DNA from 4 places in the Streptomyces sp. NPDC054834 genome. Region 3 is predicted to be linked to each of the others. Evidence: riboswitches for the same ligand, from Rfam matches in the RefSeq annotation. Region 3 holds a riboswitch; each other region holds the start of a gene.
The links. A riboswitch is a leader RNA that binds a small molecule or an ion and turns the genes downstream of it on or off. The one in region 3 is predicted to bind cobalamin.
Positions count from the first base shown of each region.

Region 1: linked by a shared signal. The riboswitch ahead of ACWGJM_RS24290 (ribonucleoside-diphosphate reductase subunit alpha) and the one ahead of ACWGJM_RS05175 (CbtB domain-containing protein) in region 3 are both predicted to bind cobalamin.
Region 2: linked by a shared signal. The riboswitch ahead of ACWGJM_RS29230 (cobalamin biosynthesis protein) and the one ahead of ACWGJM_RS05175 (CbtB domain-containing protein) in region 3 are both predicted to bind cobalamin.
Region 4: linked by a shared signal. The riboswitch ahead of ACWGJM_RS31170 (prenyltransferase/squalene oxidase repeat-containing protein) and the one ahead of ACWGJM_RS05175 (CbtB domain-containing protein) in region 3 are both predicted to bind cobalamin.

Region 1 covers NZ_JBSGZV010000018.1:82,604-88,372, forward strand. Annotated here, with positions in the region: gene ACWGJM_RS24280 (GlxA family transcriptional regulator) at 1-715, opposite strand, end outside; gene ACWGJM_RS24285 (ribonucleotide-diphosphate reductase subunit beta) at 963-1,973, opposite strand; gene ACWGJM_RS24290 (ribonucleoside-diphosphate reductase subunit alpha) at 1,973-4,384, opposite strand; cobalamin riboswitch at 4,509-4,633, opposite strand; gene ACWGJM_RS24295 (GNAT family N-acetyltransferase) at 4,686-5,192, opposite strand; gene mctP (monocarboxylate uptake permease MctP) at 5,280-5,769, opposite strand, start outside.
Region 2 covers NZ_JBSGZV010000025.1:78,897-84,665, reverse strand. Annotated here, with positions in the region: gene ACWGJM_RS29250 (class II aldolase/adducin family protein) at 1-380, opposite strand, end outside; gene ACWGJM_RS29245 (lysozyme) at 578-1,309, shown strand; gene ACWGJM_RS29240 (anion permease) at 1,464-2,720, shown strand; gene ACWGJM_RS29235 (hypothetical protein) at 2,757-2,984, shown strand; cobalamin riboswitch at 3,113-3,252, shown strand; gene ACWGJM_RS29230 (cobalamin biosynthesis protein) at 3,354-4,295, shown strand; gene ACWGJM_RS29225 (cobyric acid synthase) at 4,292-5,769, shown strand, end outside.
Region 3 covers NZ_JBSGZV010000003.1:40,176-45,944, forward strand. Annotated here, with positions in the region: partial or broken gene ACWGJM_RS05150 (alpha/beta fold hydrolase) at 1-400, opposite strand, end outside; gene ACWGJM_RS05155 (hypothetical protein) at 522-806, shown strand; gene ACWGJM_RS05160 (muconolactone Delta-isomerase family protein) at 775-1,398, opposite strand; gene ACWGJM_RS05165 (histidine phosphatase family protein) at 1,887-2,477, shown strand; gene ACWGJM_RS05170 (CbtA family protein) at 2,512-3,264, opposite strand; gene ACWGJM_RS05175 (CbtB domain-containing protein) at 3,286-3,507, opposite strand; cobalamin riboswitch at 3,543-3,688, opposite strand; gene ACWGJM_RS05180 (acyltransferase family protein) at 3,762-4,910, opposite strand; gene ACWGJM_RS05185 (quinone oxidoreductase family protein) at 5,183-5,769, shown strand, end outside.
Region 4 covers NZ_JBSGZV010000028.1:68,013-73,781, forward strand. Annotated here, with positions in the region: gene ACWGJM_RS31155 (ABC transporter ATP-binding protein) at 1-694, opposite strand, end outside; gene ACWGJM_RS31160 (energy-coupling factor transporter transmembrane component T) at 691-1,827, opposite strand; gene ACWGJM_RS31165 (SCO2322 family protein) at 1,814-2,464, opposite strand; gene ACWGJM_RS31170 (prenyltransferase/squalene oxidase repeat-containing protein) at 2,461-3,684, opposite strand; cobalamin riboswitch at 3,761-3,935, opposite strand; gene ACWGJM_RS31175 (hypothetical protein) at 4,118-4,570, shown strand; gene ACWGJM_RS31180 (XRE family transcriptional regulator) at 4,811-5,464, shown strand; gene ACWGJM_RS31185 (hypothetical protein) at 5,461-5,769, shown strand, end outside.

The DNA.
Region 1 (5,769 bases), on a different contig from region 3:
CGCGGGCCGCGAGCTGTTCCACGGTGACCTCCTCGTCGAGGTGCTGCTCCATCCACGCCAGCACCTCGCCCACGGTGTCGCAGGAGCTCTTCGGCAGCGGCCGCTCGATGTACTGCGCCTGCCCGCCGTCCCGGTGCGGCGGCACCACCATGCGCCGGGCGATCTTGTTGGCGACCTCCGGGCCCTGCTCCTTGCGCACGATGTGCAGACAGGCGTCGATCCCGGCGGCGGTACCGGCCGAGGTGATCACCGGGTCCGCGTCGACGTAGAGGACGTCGGGTTCGACGAGCGCGCGCGGGTACTGCCGGGTCAGCTCGTCCGCATGGTGCCAGTGCACCGCGCAGCGCCGCCCGTCGAGCAGCCCGGCGGCACCGAGCACGAACACCCCTGAGCACACGCTCAGCACCCGGGCCCCGCGCTCCACGGCCCGCACCAGGGCGTCGAGGAGCGCGGGCGGGTAGTCCCGGCGGTGGTACTCGCTACCGGCCGGCACGGTGATCAGATCGGCCTGGTCGAGCCGGTCGAGACCGTACGGCGTGGACACGGTCAGCCCGCCGACGTGCGTGCCCAGCGCCGGGCCCTCGGCCGACACCACCGCGAAGTCGTACACAGGCAGCCCCTCGTCGCTGCGGTCGATGCCGAACACCTCGCAGACGACGCCGAGCTCGAAGGGATGGACGCCGTCCAGCAGCACGGCCGCCACGTTCTTCAGCATGCTGCCAGTGTGCCCCCGCAGTGGCAGGAATTTGAAGGTGTACGGCAGTCCTGCCACTCACGGTAAGCAGTATCCGGCGCGACAGTGGTGTCATGACTACAGCGCAGACAGAAGGCCTGACCGCAATGCTCGTCGTCCTCGGGATCTTTGTCCTCCTGGTCCTCCCGTCACTGATCGGCATCGCGCACGACCGGCGCGTCGACCGACAGATCAGGGAGGCCCAGCAGGCCAGGGAAGAGACCGCGGATCAGAAGTCCTCGTCCAGGTCGACGGTGCCCTCCACCGCCACCTGGTACGCCGAAGGACGCCGCTCGAAGAAGTTGGTCAGCTCCTGAACACCCTGGAGCTCCATGAAGGAGAAGGGGTTCTCGGAGCCGTACACCGGGGCGAAGCCGAGGCGCGTCAGACGCTGGTCGGCGACGCACTCCAGATACTGTCGCATCGAGTCGGTGTTCATACCCGGGAGGCCGTCACCGCACAGGTCGCGCGCGAACTGGAGCTCGGCCTCGACGGCCTCCCGCAGCATGCCGGTGACCTGCTGCTGGAGCTCGTCGTCGAAGAGGTCCGGCTCCTCCTTGCGGACGGTGTCCACGACGTCGAAGGCGAAGGACATGTGCATCGTCTCGTCGCGGAACACCCAGTTGGTGCCGGTGGCCAGACCGTGCAGCAGGCCCCGGCTGCGGAACCAGTAGACGTACGCGAAGGCACCGTAGAAGAACAGGCCCTCGATGCACGCGGCGAAGCAGATGAGGTTGAGCAGGAAGCGGCGGCGGTCCGCCCTGGACTCCAGCCGGTCCAGCTTCTCGACCTCGTTGATCCACTTGAAGCAGAACCCGGCCTTCTCGCGGATGGACGGGATGTTCTCCACGGCCGCGAAGGCGGCGGTACGGTCGTCCGGGTCGGGAAGGTAGGTGTCCAGGAGCGTCAGGTAGAACTGGACGTGCACGGCCTCCTCGAAGAGCTGGCGGCTCAGGTACAGCCGGGCCTCGGGGGAGTTGATGTGCTTGTAGAGGGTCAGCACCAGGTTGTTCGCGACGATCGAGTCGCCCGTCGCGAAGAACGCGACCAGACGGCCGATCAGGTGCTGCTCCGCCGGAGTCAGCTTCGCGAGGTCGGCGACGTCCGAGTGCAGGTCGACCTCCTCCACGGTCCAGGTGTTCTTGATGGCGTCCCGGTAGCGCTCGTAGAAGTCGGGGTAGCGCATCGGGCGGAGAGTCAGCTCGAAGCCGGGGTCGAGCAGGTTCTGGTTGCTGGGCATTACTGGCAGGCCTCGCAGGACTCGGGGTTTTCCAGGGAGCAGGCGACCGCGTCGGGGTCGGCGACCTGCTGGACGGGGATGGTCTTCTGGGCCTGTGCCTGGCCCTGGGCGGCGCGGGCGATACGGGTCGCAGGGCGGGAACGCAGGTAGTACGTCGTCTTCAGGCCCTGCTTCCAGGCGTACGCGTACATCGAGGAGAGCTTGCCGATGGTCGGCGTCTCCAAGAACAGGTTCAGGGACTGGGACTGGTCCAGGAACGGGGTGCGGGCGGCGGCCATGTCGATCAGGCCGCGCTGCGGGATCTCCCAGGCCGTGCGGTACAGCGCCCGTACCTCGGCCGGGATCCAGGAGAAGTCCTGCACCGAGCCGTTGGCGTCGCGCAGCGCCTCACGGGTGCGGGCGTCCCAGACGCCGAGCTCCTTGAGGTCCTTCACCAGGTACGAGTTGACCTGGAGGAACTCGCCGGACAGCGTCTCGCGCTTGAACAGGTTGGACACCTGCGGCTCGATGCACTCGTAGACGCCGGCGATCGAGGCGATGGTGGCGGTGGGGGCGATGGCCAGCAGCAGCGAGTTGCGCATGCCGGTCGTCGCGACGCGCTCGCGCAGCGCCGCCCAGCGCTCCGGCCAGGTCAGCTCGGCGTCGTAGTGGTCGGGGTGCAGGAAACCCCTCGCGGTACGGGTCTTCTCCCAGGCCGGCAGCGGGCCGTTGCGCTCGGCGAGGTCGGCGGAGGCCTCGTACGCGGCGAGCATGACGCGCTCGGCGATACGCGTGGACAGCGCCTTCGCCTCCGGCGAGTCGAAGGGCAGCCGCAGCTTGAAGAAGACGTCCTGAAGACCCATCGCGCCCAGGCCGACCGGGCGCCACTTGGCGTTGGAGCGGCCGGCCTGCTCGGTGGGGTAGAAGTTGATGTCGACGACGCGGTCGAGGAAGGTGACGGCGGTACGGACGGTGGCGTCCAGCCGCTCCCAGTCGATGTCGCCGGTCGCGGTGTCGACGAAGGCGCCGAGGTTGACCGAACCCAGGTTGCAGACCGCGGTCTCCCCGTCGTCCGTGACCTCCAGGATCTCCGTGCACAGGTTCGAGGAGTGCACGACGTGGCCCGGCTCGGCCGTCTGGTTGGCGGTGCGGTTGGCGGCGTCCTTGAAGGTCATCCAGCCGTTGCCGGTCTGCGCGAGGGTGCGCATCATACGGCCGTACAGATCACGGGCCGGGATGGTCTTCTTGGCGAGACCCTCGGCTTCGGCCTTGCGGTACGCGGCGTCGAACTCCTCGCCCCACAGGTCGACCAGCTCGGGCACGTCGGCCGGGGAGAACAGGGACCACTGCCCGTCGGCGTTCACGCGGCGCATGAACTCGTCCGGGACCCAGTGCGCGAGATTGAGGTTGTGCGTACGGCGGGCGTCCTCGCCGGTGTTGTCGCGCAGCTCCAGGAACTCCTCGATGTCGGAGTGCCAGGTCTCCAGGTAGACCGCGGCGGCGCCCTTGCGCCTGCCGCCCTGGTTCACCGCGGCGACCGACGCGTCGAGGGTCTTGAGGAACGGCACGATGCCGTTGGAGTGCCCGTTGGTGCCGCGGATGAGGGAGCCGCGTGAACGGATCCGGCTGTACGACAGACCGATGCCGCCGGCGTGCTTGGAGAGCCGGGCGACCTGGTGGTAGCGGTCGTAGATGGAGTCCAGCTCGTCCTTGGGGGAGTCGAGGAGGTAGCAGGACGACATCTGGGGGTGCCGGGTGCCGGAGTTGAACAGGGTGGGGGAGGAGGGCAGGTAGTCGAGGCGGCTCATCAGGCCGTAGAGCGCGGCGACTTCGTCGACGGAGTGGGTCCCCGTTTTTGGATCGAACGCAGCGTCCTCGGCGAGGCCGCTGGCCACCCGCAGCAGGAAGTGCTGGGGCGTCTCGACGACCTTGCGGGTGTGGGGGTGCCGCAGGAGATAGCGGCTGTGCAGGGTGCGCAGGCCGAAGTAGCCGAAGCGGTCGTCGGCGTCGGTGTCGATCAGCGCGTCCAGGCGGGCCGCGTGCAGCCGTACGAAGTCGGCGGTGCGGTCGGCGATGAGGCCCTCGCGGTGGCCGACGGCCACGGACCCGGTGAACGAGGTGACGCCCTGGGAGGCGGCCTCCGCGGCGATGCTGATCGTCAGCAGCCGGGCGGCCAGCCGCGAGTAGGCCGGGTCCTCGGAGATCAGGCCGGCGGCCGCCTCCGTGGCCAGTTCGCGCAGTTCCGCCTCGTCGGCACGGGCGGACCGGCCGCGCAGCGCGGCGGCGGCCACCCGGCCGGGGTCGGCGTCGGGCAGGTCGGCGGTCAGCTCGGTCAGGGTCCGCAACAGCGCGGCACCGGGACCGTCGGACTCCACCGGGGTCGCCTCGGTCGCCGGGATGGCTGAAGCCGGGTCGGCTGGCGCGATGGTCACGTGGGGCACTCCCTCGCTCGGCAGGGGGCCTGGCGGAGGGCAGGGGGCAGCACACGAGCGCGCACGGCGTCGCGTCCACCGGCCCACTCCACGAGGCCCGGACGTCAAGGCACCCGGGCCGGACGGCCGGGGCGCGCTGTCGGCAGGTCCTCGGACTGACTCCTGTGCACAGACATGCACAAGTACACCGTTGCGGGACAGTTCCGGATTCGCACCGGATTCCCCTGTGGCGACAGCGAGCATGAGCATACATCTTGTGCTCGCCTGTCACGCCACCACCAGATGTTGTGTCGGGGTGGTTTCAGAGCGTCAACTTGTAGGTGCGGAGAGTGAGGTCGTCCAGGTGCGGCACGGGATTCCAGTCCCGCTCCGGTGTGCGAACGAAGCCGAGACGTTCGTAGAGCCGGTGGGCGGTGTGCATGGAGCGCTGGCTCGACAGGACGACGTGGGTGCGGCCTTCCGTGGCGCGGGCGCGGTCGATGCAGGCTCTGACGAGGGCCTCGCCGACACCTTGCCCGCGGGCCCCGTGCTCGACGGCCAGGGCGCGGATCTCGGCCTCTCCGGGGCCGGCGATGTCGGCCATGGGACCGCCGTCGGGGACATAGGTGACGCCACCGAGCAGCTTGCCGTCGCGCACCGCGACCAGTACCTCGGCGGCGGCGGCTCGCTTCGCGACGTCCTTCAGCACGGGCAGGTACTCGTCGCCCTCGCCGTAGTCGAGGAGGCCGTCGTCGAGGTACGCGCGGGCGGTTATGTCACCGAGAGCGGCGTACTCGGCGGGTTTCGCTTCGCGGATCCGGATGTCCATGGCGCGCAGTGTGCCCCACGCACACGACGGCGGGCCGCCGGATTTTCCGACGGCCCGCCGACAGCCCTGCCCGGTGTGGGGCCTCCGCTAGTGGGAAGCTCCGGCCGTCGCCGGCGGCAGTTCCACCTCGACGCCCGGGTCGCCCGCGTCCGCCGTGTAGTCCTCCGGCTTGGTCTCGTCGACACCCTCGGGGGCCTTCGCCGCCTTCAGGACGAAGGTCAGGACCACGGTCACGACGACATTGAGGACGAACGCCGTGAGGCCGATGTAGCCGATCTCGCCGATGCCGGGGATCTCCTTCGCCGAGCCGCCGAAGTGCTTCTGCGTCGGCGAGGCCACCCCGTACGCGGCGACCGTGCCGTACACCATGCCGACCGCCCAGCCGGCCAGCAGGGCCCAGCGGTGGAACCAGCGGGTGAACAGGCCACCGACCAGGGCCGGGAAGGTCTGGAGGATCCAGATGCCGCCGAGCAGCTGGAAGTTGATGGCGACCGTCTTGTCCATGGTCAGGACGAAGACCAGCGCGCCCACCTTCACCAGCAGCGACACGATCTTGGAGACCCGGGTCTCCTCCTTC
Region 2 (5,769 bases), on a different contig from region 3:
GACATGTAGTGGACCGCCGGGAGTTCGGTGACGAGGGTCGAGACGGCCGTGGCGTGCACGGCGTGAGTATGGACGACGGCGCCGACGGCGGCGGCGTCGGTGGTGCGGTACACGGCCAGGTGCATGGGCAGTTCGCTGGTCGGCACCAGTGAGCCGAGCACCTGCCGTCCGGTGAGGTCGACGCCGGTCACGTCGTGCGGTGTCAGCCGGTCGTACGGGACGCCCGACGGCGTGACCAGCACGGTGTCGCCGACGCGCACCGACACGTTGCCGGAGGTGCCGACGACGAGTCCGTCGGCCACGGTCCGGCGGGCCGTCGCGACCAGCGCCTCCCAGGCCCGTGACTCCTGCTCACGCACGCCCCTGCTCTCTTCAGCCATGGCCGTGATCCTGCCAGCGGGTCGGCTGACGCGGTGTCACGGCGGCGCAGTTTAGGCCGGAATCGAGCCCTCCGAAAGGGTGCATAGCGCCATAAATGACCCTCTGTCCATGGTTGGCCGGAGATCATCGTTCATCACATGATCTTCCAATACTCTCTGCACGTTTTGTCGCGCACGTCGCCATTCCGGGGGGAATCATGGATCTGTCCCGTCTCCGCGCCCGTCCGCTCGTGGTGGCCGTGACGGCGCTCGCCGTCGGGGGGACGGCCCTCGCCGGGACCCCGGCCACGGCGGCAGGCCTGCCCAAGGGACACGACGTCTCGTCCCACCAGAAGAACGTCGACTGGCCGGAAGTGAAGGCCAAGGGCGCCCGCTTCGTCTACATCAAGGCGACCGAATCCACCGACTACCGCAACCCCTACTTCAGCCGGCAGTACAGCGGCTCGCGTGAGGCAGGCCTGATCCACGGGGCGTACCACTTCGCGCTGCCGGACGAGTCGCCGGGCGCCGCCCAGGCCGCGTACTTCGTGCGCCACGGCGGCTCCTGGACCGCCGACGGCTGGACACTGCCGCCCGCACTGGACATCGAATACAATCCGTACGACAACGGGCACAGGTGCTACGGCCTGAGCAAGGCGAAGATGGTCGACTGGATCCAGGCCTTCAGCGACGAGATGAAACGGGAGACCGGCCGCCGCCCGGTGATCTACACCACCGCCCACTGGTGGAACGACTGCACCGGCCGCAGCCATGCCTTCGCCGACCACGCGCTGTGGCTCGCCCGCCACTCCGGGGACCCCGGCGCCCTGCCGGCCGGGTGGTCGTACTGGACCTTCTGGCAGTACGACAACAGCGGCAGCCTGCCGGGTGACCAGAATCTCTTCAACGGCTCCCCGGCCGGGCTGAAGTCGTTCGCGAGGGACGACTAGCCAAGGGCCGCCCAGGGTCGTTCCGCACCACCGAACCGGAGCGGAACGGCCATCTCCGGATCCGACACCGTGATGCCTGCCCCAGTTCATCTTCCGTTCACCCAGGTTGCCTACGGTCAACCCGCCAATGACGCTCGAAAGAATGCCTGGGTAAATGGAAAGCTTCTCGCTGATCCTCGCGATTGTGGTCGTAACCGCACTCGCGTTCGATTTCACGAACGGTTTCCACGACACCGCCAACGCGATGGCCACCACCATCTCGACCGGTGCGCTCAAGCCCAAGGTCGCGGTGGCCATGTCCGCCGTCCTCAACCTTGTGGGTGCTTTCCTCTCCGTGGAGGTCGCCAACACGATCTCCAAGGGTCTCGTCGACGAGAACGGCATACGTCCCGAGGTCATATTCGCCGCCCTGGTCGGCGCGATCCTCTGGAACCTGCTCACCTGGCTGGTGGGGCTGCCCTCCAGTTCCTCGCACGCCCTCATGGGCGGCCTGATCGGCGCCACCGTCGCCTCCGCGGGCTTCGGTGCCGTCCACGGTGACGTCCTCGTCACCAAGGTGCTGCTCCCGGCGGTCGCCGCGCCGGTCGTCGCGGGCATCGCGGCGATGCTCGCCACCCGGTTCTCCTACGGCATCGGCAAGAACGCCGAGGGCGAGGCCACCCGCAAGGGTTACCGCGCCGGCCAGATCGCCTCGGCCGGTCTGGTCTCTCTCGCCCACGGCACCAACGACGCGCAGAAGACGATGGGCATCATCACCCTCGCGCTGATCGCCGGCGGCTCCATCGCCCCCGGCTCCAACCCGCCCACCTGGGTGATCCTCTCCGCCGGCATGGCCATCGCGCTCGGCACCTACATCGGCGGCTGGCGCATCATCCGCACCATGGGCAAGGGCCTGACCGAACTGGAGCCGCGGCAGGGCTTCGCGGCCCAGACGAGCGCCGCGACCGCCATCCTCGCCTCCTCCCACCTCGGCTTCTCCCTCTCCACCACCCACGTCGTCTCCGGCTCCGTGATGGGCGCGGGCCTGGGCCGCAAGGGCGGAGTGGTCCGCTGGTCCACGGCGACCCGGATGTTCGTCGCCTGGGCGCTGACCCTCCCGGCCGCCGCGCTGGTCGGCGCGCTCGCCGAGACGGTCACGGACCTCGGCGACTGGGGCACCGCGCTGGTGGCGGTCTTCCTCGTGGCCTCCAGCGCCGCGATCTGGAAGCTCTCCCGCCGCGAGGTGGTCGACGCGACCAACGTCAACGAGACCGAGGAGCCGGCCGGCGTGGTCACCACCGCGATCGCCGCCGTGACCCCGCCCCCGGCGGGCACCGTGGCCGAGGACCTGACGGCCACGATCCCGTCCCCCGCGACGCCCGTCGCCGTCCCCACCGCCGACCCGGCGACCCCGCCGGCCGCCGCCGTCTGACCCCGGGCACCCGGGCACCAAGAAAGCAGCTCTGTTATGAAGATCGACTGGGCAGCCCTCGGCTCCGTCTTCGGCGTCAGCCTCGCGGTCACCGTCGGCCTGGTGGCCCTCTTCACCCTGGGCGTCCAGGGCCTGGCACGACGCGAACGCGCCGCCGCCCAGGGCGACTCGGCGGCGTCGGCCGTCGCCGGGGCGTACGTGTGCTTCGCGGGATGCGCGGCAGCGGTGGCCTACGGGATCTACCTGATCATGAACAAGGCCTGACCGAGGCCTCACCGGCTCCTCCCCGAAGACTTCGGGGAGGAGCCTTTCGCATGCCGCCCCACCGTCACCCGGGCTTCGATGTGGGCCTCAGCACACTCTCCTCGTGCAGGTCAACAGCAAGTTGACGGCCCTTCCGGGGCCGTGGTGGACTTCCGGGGCCATGTACGGCGGCAAGGGAGGAAGCCGGTGTGAATCCGGCGCGGTCCCGCCACTGTCACCGGGGTAGGTAGCCCCGGGAGCCAGGAACTCCCACCGCCGGTCTCGTCGAACCAGGGCGCGGACACCCTGAGTGAGGACATATCGCCATGCTCGCCTGCCGTTCGAGGTACAGCACCGGATCGCTGCCCGACCCCACGGCCGGCTGAGCCGATGCGTGCCGATCGCGTCTTCGCGTACGGCGCCGCCGCCGGCCTCCTCGGTGACCATCTGCTCGGTGATCCGCGGCGCGGGCATCCGGTGGCCGCGTTCGGGCGGGCCGCCGGTGCCATGGAGCGGGCGCTGTGGCGGGACCACCGGGGTTGGGGCGCGCTGCACACCGCGGTGTGCGTGGGCGGTGCCGCCGGTCTGGGAGCCGTCGCCGCCGCGGCCGTACGCCCCTCCCGTGCCGCCTCCGTCGCGCTGACCGCCGCCGCCACCTGGTCCGTCGTGGGCGGAACCTCCCTCGCGCGCGAGGCCCGTGGCATCGGGCGTGCCCTTCAGGCCGGAGACGTCGAGGCTGCCCGGGCGCGGCTGCCGCACCTGTGCGGAAGGGACCCGCAGGCGCTCGACGCCGACGGGATCGCCCGGGCCGTCGTGGAGTCCGTGGCCGAGAACACCTCCGACGCGGTGGTGGGCGCCCTGGTGTGGGGAGCCGTGGCCGGGGTGCCCGGGCTGCTGGGCTTCCGGGCCGTCAACACCCTCGACGCCATGGTCGGGCACAAGTCGCCCAGGTACCGGCGGTACGGATGGGCCTCGGCCCGGCTCGACGACCTCGCGGGCTGGCCGGGGGCGCGGTTGACCGCCGTACTGGCGACCGTCGCCGGTGGCGACCCGCGCGGAGCCGTACGGGCCTGGGGGGCCGATGCCGGCCGGCACCCGAGCCCCAACGCCGGGCCCGTGGAGGCCTCGTTCGCGGGCGCGCTCGGCGTGCGGCTGGGCGGGACGCTGTCGTACGGCGGACGGGTGGAACACCGACCGGTGCTGAACCAGAAGGGACGCGCCGTCGCCGTACCCGACATCGAACGGGCCGTACGGCTCTCGAAGCGCGTCGGCCTGCTCGCGCTCGGCGTCAGCGTCGCCGCGCGCATCGTCGTGAAGGGACGTGGGAAATGAACGGGGGTCTCCTCGTCGCAGGCACCACCTCGGACGCGGGCAAGAGCGTCGTCACGGCCGGGATCTGCCGCTGGCTGGTGCGGCAGGGGGTCAAGGTCGCGCCCTTCAAAGCGCAGAACATGTCCCTCAACTCGTTCGTGACGCGGGAAGGCGCGGAGATCGGGCGGGCGCAGGCCATGCAGGCGCAGGCGTGCCGTGTCGAGCCGACCGCGCTGATGAATCCCGTGCTGCTCAAGCCCGGCGGGGAACAGAGCAGTCAGGTGGTGCTGCTGGGCAAGCCCGTGGGCGAGCTGAGCGCGCGCGGGTACCACGGCGGGCGGCAGCAGCGGCTGCTGGGGACCGTGCTGGACTGTCTCGCCGAGTTGCGGGGCACGTATGACGCGGTGATCTGTGAGGGGGCCGGTTCGCCCGCCGAGATCAATCTGCGGCGGACCGACATCGTGAACATGGGGATCGCGAGGAACGCGCGGCTGCCCGTGCTCGTCGTCGGCGACATCGACCGTGGGGGCGTCTTCGCCTCCTTCTTCGGGACCGTCGCCCTGCTCTCCCCCGAGGACCAGGAACTCGTCGCGGGTTTCCTCGTCAACAAGTTCCGCGGCGACGTCTCCCTGCTGGAACCCGGCCTCGACATGCTGCACGGGCTCACCGGGCGGCGGACGTACGGCGTGCTGCCCTTCCGGCACGGACTCGGCATCGACGAGGAGGACGGGCTGCGTGTGTCGCTGCGGGGGACGGTCCGCGAGTCGAACACCGCCCCGCCCGTCGGCGAGGATGTGCTGCGGGTGGCCGTGTGCGCGATCCCGCTGATGTCCAACTTCACGGACGTGGACGCGCTGGCAGCCGAACCCGGTGTCGTGGTGCGGTTCGTGGACCGGCCCGAGGAACTGGCCGACGCCGACCTCGTGGTGATCCCGGGGACGCGGGGCACGGTCCGGGCGCTGGAGTGGCTGCGGGAGCGGGGGCTGGCCGAGGCCCTCGTCCGAAGGGCCGCCGAGCAGCGGCCCGTCCTCGGCGTCTGCGGCGGCTTCCAGATCCTCGGTGAGCACATCGAGGACGAGGTCGAGTCGCGCGCCGGCCAGGTCCACGGCCTCGGAGTCCTTCCCGTCCGCGTGCGGTTCGCCCGCGAGAAGACCCTCACCCGGCCTGTCGGGGAAGCCCTCGGCGAGCACGTCGAGGGGTACGAGATCCACCATGGCGTCGCCGAAGTGACGGGGGGCGTGTCCTTCCTGGACGGCTGCCGGGTCGGCCAGACCTGGGGCACGCACTGGCACGGCTCGCTGGAGTCGGACGGCTTCCGGCGGGCCTTCCTGCGCGAGGTGGCCGCCGCCGCGGGCCGCCGCTTCGTGCCCGCCGCCGACACCTCGTTCGCCGCGCTGCGCGAGGAGCAGCTCGACCGGCTCGGCGACCTGATCGAACAGCACGCGGACACGGACGCGCTCTGGCGGCTCATCGAGTCGGGCGCGCCGCAAGGACT
Region 3 (5,769 bases):
CCGTGTCTTCGCCCGCACCAGTTGGCCAGCTCCTCCCCCGGCTCCGGCCGCTCCGCATTGCCCATGATCACCGGGCCCGAAGAGGCCGGCAGTTCGTCGATGTCCTTCGCGCTGAAGCCACCGCGGTAGCCGTCGTCGTCGATGTAGCACGGCGACGGCGCCACCATCACACTTCGGCCACGTCCTGGGCCTAGCCGTCGAGCGAGGAGTACCGCTCCTGACTCCAGGCCGACAGGTCCGAACGGCCGGAGCCCACGTAGTCGGACAGCACCACCCGGTACCGATCGGTCAGTGCCGGCGCGACCAACCGCCACATGTTCTGGCCGCAGCCGAACCCATGCGCCAGTACGACCACCGGCGCGCCGGCCGGCCCGGCCCGGCCATCGGCGCAGGCCGCCATTCGGAGCACCGAATGGTCAGCTCTTCCGGTGCTTGCCGGACGACTCGCAGGTGAGCACACCTCATCGGGGGTACGGCGTCTGCGCAGCAGATGCCCAGGACGACTCGCGAGGAGAACAGCCGTGTACGCAGCCATCAGAAGGTACTCGGGGGTGACCGACCCGGCCGAGGCAGGACGTCGGGTGAACGAGGGGTTCGTGCCGCTCATGCGTCAGATCCCCGGTCTCCTGGCCTACTACTGGGTCGACGCCGGCAACGGAGTCATGGTCTCGACCAGCGTCTTCGAAAACGAGGCGGGGGCCGACGAATCGATCAAGAAGGCAGCGGTCTTCGTACGGGACAACCTCGCGCCGCTGCTCCCCAACCCTCCCGAGGTCATGTCCGGCCAAGTCGTGGCTTCCGTATGACGCCCGGGTCGCTCGGATGCTCACTCAGGGGCGTTGTCTGGGTGGCAAGCCACGGTCTCAGAGGAAGCGAATCAAGGACGGTCTGCATCTCGGCGAAGTCCCGGGCGCGCCACAGGCCGAGCGCACGGCCCTCGCCGGGCATCCGCCACAGCCGTACCAGGTGCCCATCTCCGGCCAGCTCCTGCGCACGGACCGCCTCCGCCGCGGTGACGTCCGCCGGTGCCCGGGACGGGGCGCCCTCGGGTGCGGCGGGGGCGAAGGTGACCAGGAACTCCTTGGCGGTACCCGATGCTCCGGTGGAGGTCGGACCGGGGTCGTTCGGGTGCTGCGTCAGGGGTGTGACCTCGTCACTGCGCCAGACGCGCAGTGGCAAGGCGGCGAGCACATCCTCCAGGCGCGCCGCGTCCGCCGCTGTGAACAGCCCGAGCGTGCGCCACTCGCCTGGCCGCAGAGGCGGGCGCCACAGCCGCAGCAGCCGGCCCTCCTCGGCGAGTCTGCGGGAGTTGGAGGCCTCTCGGGCCCGGATGTCGTCGACTTCGTCCGGTGAGGTCCCCTCCGGAACATGAGTGGTCATGGTGACGAGGTATTCCATGACGGATCCTCCTCCGAGCCGGTGAACCGCGGGGAACCGCTGCCTGGATCCACCGTCCCGCGCGCGGCGGTCGATCGCATCCCCTGAAAGCCGCCGGTTGCCGCCCGGGCGACGTCGCACGGCGATCGCCGCACCCCGCCGACACCGCTCGCGGGCACCGGTGAGGTGAGACGGCTGGCATCGACTTCGTCGTCGGCGGAGTGCCAACGTTCCGTGCCGGGCGGGGCGTTGGCGTCCGTCAGTGGGCCGAAGCCGAGGCGGTGCACCACCGTTGTCCTGGCGGCGGAGCACCCGAAGCTTGTGGCAGAAGTGGCCGCTGTGGCAGAAGTGGCGGCTGTGGCGGCTGTGGCGGCGCAGTATCGACCTCACCAGCTGGGGCCAGGATCCTGCACACTGTCCCGCCGGCGCGCGACAGGGCGCCACCCTGTTATGTTCGCGACCGAGGCAGGCGATCCGCATCCCGTGCCGACCGCAGGAGGAGCAGCCACGTGACCAGCCGCGTCACCTTCGTCTCGGCCGCGACGAGCCCGTCGCTGCGTCAGGCCCGCTTCTACGACGGCGACTCGGTGGACGACGTCGGGGCGGCCCGCGCCCGCTCAGCGGCCGGGTCGTTGCCCTCGCCGGCCCGTGTCGCCACGTCCCCGAGTGTGCGCTGCCGGGAGACGGCGGTGACGCTCGGTCTGGACGTCGTGGAGACGCCGGAGTTGCGAGGTCTGGACGTGGGCCGCTGGCGAGGCCGCACCCTTGACGAGGTGGCGGCCGCCGAGCCGGAGGCAGTGGGCCATTGGCTCGCCGACCCCGGCTGGGCAGCACACGGCGGGGAGTCGGTACGGGACGTGTGCGAGCGGGTCGGGCACTGGCTGGACGCCGCGCAGGACACGGACGGCCGTACGGTCGCCGTGGTCGAGCCGGAAGTCGTACGGGCCGCGGCCGTTCATGTCCTGGGCCTGCCCGCATCCGCCTTCTGGCGGCTGGACGTACCGCCGCTGACGGCCACGGAACTCAGCGGCCGGGCCGGACGGTGGAATCTGCGGCTCGGGCAGCCGCTGGCCACGTCGGAAACCGTCTCGGCGCGCTGAGACCCTACGGACGCGTCCCGCCTGACACGAGCGTTCAGTTCGAGGCGGGAACCGTCCGCCCGGACCGGGCTGCCGCGGGCTTGGGATTCAGCTGCCGCTCGGCCAACTCACCGAAGAACAGGCCGAATCCGCCCCACAGCACGGTCTGGATGGCCAGGGCCGACAGACGGAACCGCCACAGCAGGGTGGCCGGGAAGTCCTTCGGCACCTCGTTGATGACCGGCAGGAACGCGTACGCCAGCCCGATCACGACGACGAACGCGGCCACCGCGACCACCGTCGCCCACCAGGTGCCCAGACCGGGCGCCAGGCGCTTGCCCACGATGGTGGCGGCGATCGCCAGGAGCACGCTGAGCAGCATCATCAGGAAGTACAGGGTGGTCCGCTTGCCGATGGTGTCGGGCTCACCGACGGACGGCGGGTTGGCCGGGTACTTCAGGAACGGCACGACATACATGGCGAGGAACGCGCAACCGGACAGCAGCAGCGCCGTCGCCCGCGGGCTGAAGCGGCCGATCCGGCCCAGCGCGAAGCAGTACGCCAGCGCGGCGATGCCGCCGAAGGCGACCCCGTAGACCAGGACGCCGGTGGCGAGGCCGGCCGTGGACTGGAGGGAGCGGGAGACGACCTCCATCTCGTGCTCGTGGGAGTGGGCGTCCTCGAAGCTGATCGCCTTGTCGACATTCGGCTCACCGAGAAGGTAGGCGACGACCAGGGCGAGCACGCCGGCGGCCAGGCCGGCGAGCATGCCCCGCACGAGGAGATTTCTTACCGTTGCGGAATTCATGGGCGTGCGGCGTCCCTCGCGTCAGTGGCAGGGGAAGCCGAGCAGGTGGCGGGCGTCGTGCACCCACTCGTGGACGTCCGTGCCGTTGAGCACGGAGGTGGCGCCCTGCTCGGCGCCGACGAAGTACAGCAGGACGAGCATCAGGATGCCGAAGAAGACCGCCCAGGGGGCTATCGCCTTCAGCGGCAGCGTGGCGGGAACAACGGGAGTGGTGGCTGTCGGCTGGGCGACGGTCTGCGCCATGGCAGGACCTCCTCTGGGAGTTCGCGTCCCATCTCGGTGGTGCACAGGACGACGGCCACGGGTCTGACTTGCCGGACACCCCGAAGGGCGTCTGGCATACAGTGGCGCGACCGTGCCGGATTCCCACCGGCTTCCGTCTCGCCGTCGTCAATACGGACAGACCGTACCGCGTGACGCGGACACGGCCAAGACCGCACCACCTTGCGTGACCTTCCTCTCGAAGCGCGTGGCCAACCGCACGTGGGACAGGCGGGTCAGCGGTGCCGGCGTGAACGTCCCGCCGAGAGCATGGACTTCCAGGATCGGTTCCGCTTGAAGGGCATCTCGAAGAGCTCTGCGAACAGCCAAGCCGACAGGACCGAAGCGGGCAGCCCCAGAACCAACGTGAAACAGAACGTGGGCAGTCCGGCCGATACGTACTCCGGGGCGATTTTCCGGACGATGACCATGACGATCGGCAGATGAATGAGATAAAGGCTGTATGAGAAGTCGCCGAGGCTGCGCATGGGCCGTGTGGCCAGAAAGCGCATCACAAAGACGGGACGCCCGGTGGCGATCGCCGCCAGAAACATCGTCATGGCGGGCGCGATGGCGAGATCCACCCAGAAGTAATGATTTATGGTCCAGGTCGATCCCTGGACCGCGATGAGCAACATCACCGGCATGACAGCCAGAGCGGCGAGCCGATGCCAGGGCATGCGTCGGACCCTTTCTCGCGCAACAATGATTCCCGCGCCGACCAGACCGGCAACGAATACGGGCGCGAGATTCGGGGTCAGCCAGTTGTCACCTTCGACCGGCAACACGTTTTCCGCCGACAGCCCGCGTAGGGCCACCAGCAGCGTCACACCCCCGACCAGGAGCACCGCCCCCAGCCGTCGCCGGACAAAAAGCAGCAGCGGAAAGACGAGATAGAGCTCCGCCTCCACGGCGATCGACCAGAACGCACCATTCGGCGTGCGAGCCGTGAACATATCCTGGACTACCAGACCATACACGACAATTGTTCTGACGTTCGGCGGCCCATGGTGAGAGGCGGGCACGACAAAGTAACCGATGACCGTGCTCAACACAAGTGCGGCCCAATATGGCGGAAGGATTCGCCAGGCGCGGCGCCGCAGGAACCGTGCGATACCAGCCTGCCGCCAGCCGTGACGCGCCGGGGAAATAGCCAGTGAGAAACCGGACAGTACGAGAAAGAAGACGACGGCGAGGCGCCCGTACATCAGCCAGCCCAGCCAGGACGGGCCCGAGTTTTCGGGAAATCCTGGAAAGGCCAGCAACCAGCAGTGAAAAAGGACCACATATAACGCGGCGATACCGCGGAGCCCGTCAAGACCCGGCACATGGAGGCCGCCGTTGACTTCGCCCCTCCCGTCCACCTGCCGTACCAGGACGGCCATGTCGGACCCGCCACTGACGGGACGGCTCGATAATGATGAAATTTTTCGGCCCTTCCTCTCGGCGCCGCGCCGAAGCACGTAGCCACCGCTTGCGGTCCGGGTGACACAGCGCCACCCGTGGTGACTCATACGTCGCACACAGCAAGGAAGTTCAATGCCGCGGTCCGCACCGCGCCCGGACGCACGGGCCGCTTGCCCACTGTTCGATGGATCTCGTACAGTGCCGGTGTTCGGTCTCCGTTGAACACCATGTCGAAGGGTGCCTTCCGCTGATGCGCGCAATCGAGTTCCAGGAATACGGCGGCCCCGAGGTGTTGAAGGTCGTACAGGCCGGCACCCCCGAGCCGGGGCCGGGGCAGATCACGATCGACGCCGCCTACACGGGCGTGAACTTCGCGGACCTCAAGGCACGCGCCGAGGGGTACCGGGTCGGATCGCTGCCCTTCCGGCCCGGCCTGGAGGTTTCCGGACGCGTCCGGGCCGTCGGTGACGGCGTGGAAGGACTTCGCCCGGGGCAGGAAGTCGTCGCGCTCGTCAACAGCGGCGCCTACGCGGAGGTCGTGGTCGCCGAGACCGCCACGGTCTTCCCGCTCCCCGAGGGCCTGGACCTGCGGACCGCGGCCGCGTTGCCCACCGTACTGCCGACCGCGCACGCGCTGCTCCATGAGGTCGGGCGATTGCGCGCCGGAGAGAACGTGCTGATCCACGGCGCGGCGGGAGGCATCGGCACGGCGGCCGGGCAGCTGGCACGGGCGGCGGGCGCCGGCGCTGTGTACGGCGTGGTCTCCTCCCCCGCCAAGGCCGCGCACGCCCTCGAGCACGGCTACGACGAAGTGTTCACCGACGACTCCTTCCTCGG
Region 4 (5,769 bases), on a different contig from region 3:
CCATCACCTCGGCCGGGGTGCCGAGGATCGGGGCGGCGCCGGGGGCGGGCAGCAGCGCGATCCTGTCGGCGTACTGGACGACGCGTTCCAGCCGGTGCTCGGCCATCAGGACCGTCGTACCGAGGTCATGGACGAGCCGCTGGAGGACGGCCAGGACCTCCTCCGCGGCGGCCGGGTCGAGCGCCGAGGTCGGCTCGTCGAGGACGAGGACCCTGGGGTGCGGGGTGAGGACCGAGCCGATGGCGACCCGCTGCCGCTGGCCGCCGGAGAGGCCGACGATGGGCCGGTCGCGCAGGCCGGCCAGGCCGAGCAGGTCGAGGGTCTCCTCGACGCGCCGCCGCATCACCTCCGGGGCGAGTCCCAAGGACTCCATTCCGTAGGCGAGTTCGTCCTCCACGGTGTCCGTGACGAAGTGCGCGAGGGGATCCTGGCCCACCGCGCCCACCACGTCGGCGAGTTCACGCGGTTTGTGGGTACGGGTGTCCCGGCCGGCGACCGTCACCCGGCCGCGCAGGGTGCCGCCGGTGAAGTGCGGCACCAGCCCGCTGACCGCGCCCAGCACGGTGGACTTGCCCACGCCCGACGGGCCGGCGAGCAGCACGAGTTCGCCCTCCGGCACCTCGAAGTCCACACCCCGAACGGTTGGTTCGGGCGCCCCGTCGTACGTCACGGAGACATCCTCGAAGCGGATCACGACGACTCCTTGGGGGCGGCGGGGGCGGCGGGGGCGACAGATGCGACGGGGACGGCAGGTGCGGCGGGGACGGCGGGGGCGACGAATGCGGGCAGCAGGGCGAGGAGTACCGCGGCCGCGGGCCAGAGGGGAAGCTGGGGCGCGGTCAGCGGTACCACCCCGGGGTGCAGGGCGTCGGGGTCGCTCACGGAGGCGAGGGTCATCAGGGCGGCGACGGCCGCGCCGGACGCGGCGACCAGCCAGGCGCGCGCGTCCCAGGCGTCCGGGCGGTAGCGGGTGCGCAGGGTACGGCGGCCCCCGAGGCGCAGACCTGCGAGGGCGGCGGCGACCGAGGCCAGCAGGACCGGCAGCCCGTAGGTGCCGCCTTCCGCGGTGAGCAGGCCGTACGTGCCCGCGCAGACGCCGAGCAGACCGCCCAGGGTGAGGGCCGCGGTCGTACGGCGGATCCGGGCGGGGACATCGGCGGTACGGCCGTAACCGCGGGCGTCCATCGCCGCGGCGAGCGCGACGGACCGCTCCAACGCGCCCTCCAGCACCGGGAGTCCGACCTGAAGCAGGCCCCGTACGCCCCGGTCCGGGCGGCCGCGCAGCCGGCGGGCGGCGCGCAGCCGCTGGACGTCGGCGATCAGGTTCGGCGCGAAGGTGAGGGCGACGACCACGGCCACGCCCGTCTCGTAGAGCGCGCCGGGCAGGGACTTGAGCAGCCGGGCCGGGTTGGCGAGGGCGTTCGCCGCGCCGACGCAGATCAGCAGCGTGGCCAGCTTCAGGCCGTCGTACACCGCGAACAGCACTGCCTCGGCGGTGACTTCGCCGCCGAGGCGGATGCCCTGCGCCCAGTGGGGGAGCGGGACTTCGGGGAGGGTGACGAGCACGTGCGTGCCGGGGATGGGGGAGCCGAGCGCCACCGCGAAGGTGAGGCGGACGATGAGGACGGCGAGGGCGAGCTTGGCGAAGGCACCGTAGGAACGCGCCCAGGGGGCGGTGCTGCGGTGGGTGGCCACCACGTAGGCGGAAGCCGTGACGAGGAGGGCGAGGAGGAGGGGGTTGGTGGTGCGGGTGGCCGCGGTGCCCAGGCCTATGGACCACAGCCACCAGGCACCGGGGTGCAGGGCGGGGACGCTACGCGCGGCCACGGCGCCTGGCCCGCCATATCGCCGCCGCGCCCAGCAGCACGACCACACCCACTCCCACCGGCAAGCCCACCGACGGGCCGTGTGACGGCTTGCTCCCGCCCGGCTTCCCGCCCGGCTTCCCGCCCGGCTTCCCGGCCACCACCTGCTCCCCGCATCCCTTCCGCGGATACCCGTCGATCGCACACAGCAGCGCGTTGGCGTCGTAGCGGAGCGGCCCGGCCACGTCGGCCAGCGCGTCCGCCGTCGTCCCGTCGCCGGAGACCGCCGCGCAGGCCGTCCGGCGGCCGGGCGGTGTCTCGCCGGAGGGGGCGTCCGCGGCCGTGCCGAAGTCGAGGACCAGGGCGATGCGCTTCACACCCTCCCGCGCGGGCGTCTTGGCGCAGATCGCGTCGAAGTCCGCGGTGCCGCGCGGTCGCGTCGCACCGGCGGAGTCCGCGCTCACCGCGAAGCGGAAGCCCTGGACGTCGCCGTCGGCGGGACGCGCGGTCGACGGGCCCTGCGTGGCGTACGTCCAGTGGCCGCCGGTGCGCTCCCAGAACGACCAGTAGCGGTAGCCGGTGGCCTGGGCCTGCCCGGCCGACACCACGCACAGGAACGCGGCCAGGAGTGTCGCCCCGGCACGGCGGACGGCGGTCACGGCTGCTGCTTCCTGCGGCGGCCGCTGAGCAGGAAGCCGATGCCGATGCCCGCGACGAGGCCGGTGCCGACGATCCACCACACCTTCGTTCCCGAGTCGTGCTCGGCACGCTTGGTCTCACCGCCGGTCGCCCGAGCCGTCCGCGGCGCCGGTCCGGTCGCGTCGAGCGCCCGCACCAGGTCCGTACCGCCGAAGTCGTGCGGGTCGGCGCCCATCGCGTGCGCGGCGAGGATCAGCTCGGCGTAGGCGGCGGGGCCGCTCTGCTCCGCCCACTGCGCGGAGTTCTTCTCCAGCCAGGCGTACGGCGTTCGCGCCTGATTCGTCCAGCCCTGTGCGGCGAGGGCGACGACCGCGTCCGCGGTGTTGCCGTAGTCGGGCTGGTCCTTGGCGCCGGGGAGGACGGACTTGAGGTGGCCGGTGCCGTGCATCTCACCCGACAGGTACTCGGCGCCGTTGCGGGCGATCTCGTACGGGGTGAGCGGCTTGTCCGAATCGGCGCAGAGGTGGCCCGCCTCCGACTCCTTCCGGGGCTCCGTCACGAAGCCCTTGCCGAGCACGCCCAGCACCCCGGCCGCCGTCGCGTCCGCGTTGGCCGCCAGCTTGCCCTTCTTGTCCGGCTGGTAGGCGAGGGCGCCGCCGCCGTCCTCGTCGCAGGGGAGGGACCACTTGGCGAGCAGCTCGGCCGGGGTCTTGCCCTTGTTACGGAGCTGGAGGGGATTCTCGCCGGCCGCCGCGAGCGCGCCGATGACGACGGAGGTGGAGTTGGTGTCGCTGGGCGAGCCCGGCATGTATCCCCAGCCGCCGTCCTTGTTCTGCGTCGTCCTCAGCCAGACGGCGGCCTTGTGGATCTCGCCGTCGTGCCCGCCGAGTGCCTTCAGGGCCTGTACGGCGGCGGCCGTGCTGTTGGTGTCGGCCTGGGCGCTGGTCACCTCGCACGTCTTGGCGGGGTCCGGGCGGTAGGCGGCGAAGCCGCCGCCCGCGCACTGCTGCCCGACCAGCCAGTCGACGGCCTTGGCGGCGGGCCGGACACCGACCGTGTGCTGGGCGAGCAGCGCGAGCGACTGCCGCCACACGCCGTCGTACTTCGGGTCCGCGCTGCCGTACAGCCCGGACGGGAGCGCCGTCGACGGGGAGGGCGACGGCGGCGCGGCCGTGGCGGGCGCGGCTGCGGCTATGACGCCGACGGCGGCGAGCACCGCGGCGCTGCGGCGGACGTTCATGGTCGGCTTCTGCCTCTCCCTGCGAGGGAGCGCGGGCAGCACGGGGGACACCCCGGGCGGCTCGGCTCCGTAGACCTCGACGGTGCCGCGCGCGGCGGGTTGCCGCGCACGCGAGCCGGTCAACGTCCGTGCGGGGCAGTCCGGCTCACCGTCGGGGACGGTTCACGGTTGCGGGTCAGCGCCGGAATTGCACCGGCTTCCCCCCGTACGGGTGTGATGACGACCCGGACACTGTACCCGGCGGTAGGCAGCGGCTGGGAGGCGGCTGTGAGCCAGGCGTGCGGGCGCGGTGGTCAGGGTCGCGCCATGCCGACGGGGAGGCTGCTGGGTTCCGGCCGGACGGCCGACGTGTACGAGATCGACGAGGCGTGGGTGCCGCGCCGCGACCGGGAGGGCCGGGGGAACGCCGCCGCCGAAGGGGCGGTGATGACGTATGTGCGCGAGCACGGTTACCGGTGCCCCGGGTGGGCCGTCCGGCTCGCGCACCGACCTGGTGATGGAGCGGTTGTCCGGGCCGACGATGCCGGCCGCCCTCCTGGACGGCTCGCTGGGCGCGGCCGAGGCGGGCGCCGAACCCGCGTGCCTGCGACGGCTGTTGCACGCCGTCCCCGCCCGGGACTCCGCCGGCCCCGGCGCCCGTGTCCCGCACCTGGACCTGCACCCCGACAACGTGATCCTCACCGCGGGCGGTCCCCGGGGCATCGACTGGAGCAACGCCGAGGACGGTCCGCCCGGCCTGACGGATACGGGGCTGATGGGGACGGGGCTGATGGGGACGGGGCTGACGGAGGCTCGGCGGCGGCGCGCGGCCAATCCGACGATGAGTGCGCGGGAGGTCGAACTCCTCGGGTACGCGGTGGAGTTGGTACGGACGCTCAGCCGCTGACGACCCGGGATGTCTGGAGATGCCTCAAGATGTCCCGACCCCCGATGCCGCTCCCCCATAGGCGGCACCCGGGGCCGGGGCCGGGTGGCGTCATGATCCTGTCCCGCGTGAGCCTCAACTGTCAACGATTGCTGCCCAATTCAGCAGCTGTCATTGACATCACTTCTCGACCGCCGGGCAACCCGGTAGCCTCGCGTCAACTCAGCCACGGAACCGACGACACGCCCAGGGGGGACCTCGGTGAGTGACGCCTACGCCCCGCTTGCCGGTGTACTCGAGCGGCTCGGGGAGCTGACCGAACGCCCGGGCCGGCTGCCGGAGGTCCTGGACGTGGCCGACCTCTCGTACCGCACCGGCATCCCCGCCGAGGTGGTCGCCCGACTGCTCGGGGGCGGCCCCGCACCCGAGACCGGGCTGGCCGAACGGGTGCGGCAGCGGCTCGACTTCATCCGCGAGACCCGGCGCCGGCCGGACGGCAAGCGCTACGCGCTGGACGAGCTGGCCAGGATCGCGGGCACCAGCCGGCAGTGGCTGAGCGAGTGGCGCAAGAGCGGTATGCCGAGCCTGGAACACACCGACCGGCTGCGCAGGTTCTTCGGCCTCCCGGCCGGATACTTCACCGCGGACGAGCCGGAGGCCCTGTACGAGGCACTCCAGCCGGTGCTCCAGAGCCTTGAGGCGCAGGCCGACCCGCTGCTGCGACTGCGCGAGAGCGGACTGGTACGACTGGCCATGCGCGCACCGCAGATGAATCCCCGTCAGCTCGCCACGCTCGCCGACCTGGCGGAGATGATCATCACGTCCGAGGACACGGAAGGGAACGTGGGCGCGAGCGCGTCGACGGGGCGCGGATCGGCCGGCTCCCGTACATCGCACAGGAAGGACGGTCAGTGAGCCGGAAAAGTTCGCCGAAGCGCTTCCTCGCCCAGCTCGTCCGCGACACCGCCCGCACCCTGACCCCGCCGACCGAGCCCGAGGCGTTCCTGCACGCCGTGTGCGACACGCTCAGCGCGCGGCTGGACCGCCCCGTCCGGCTCAAGTTCGTCGCCTTCCCGCCGGAGCTGGACGTCTCGGGGGTCACCTTCGCCAAGGACGACGAGTACATCGTCGTGGTCGAGGACCGCGCGCCCGGCGCGCACAAGTTCGTGATAGCCGGGCACGAGATCGGCCACATCTACTACCAGACCCTGGACGTGCAC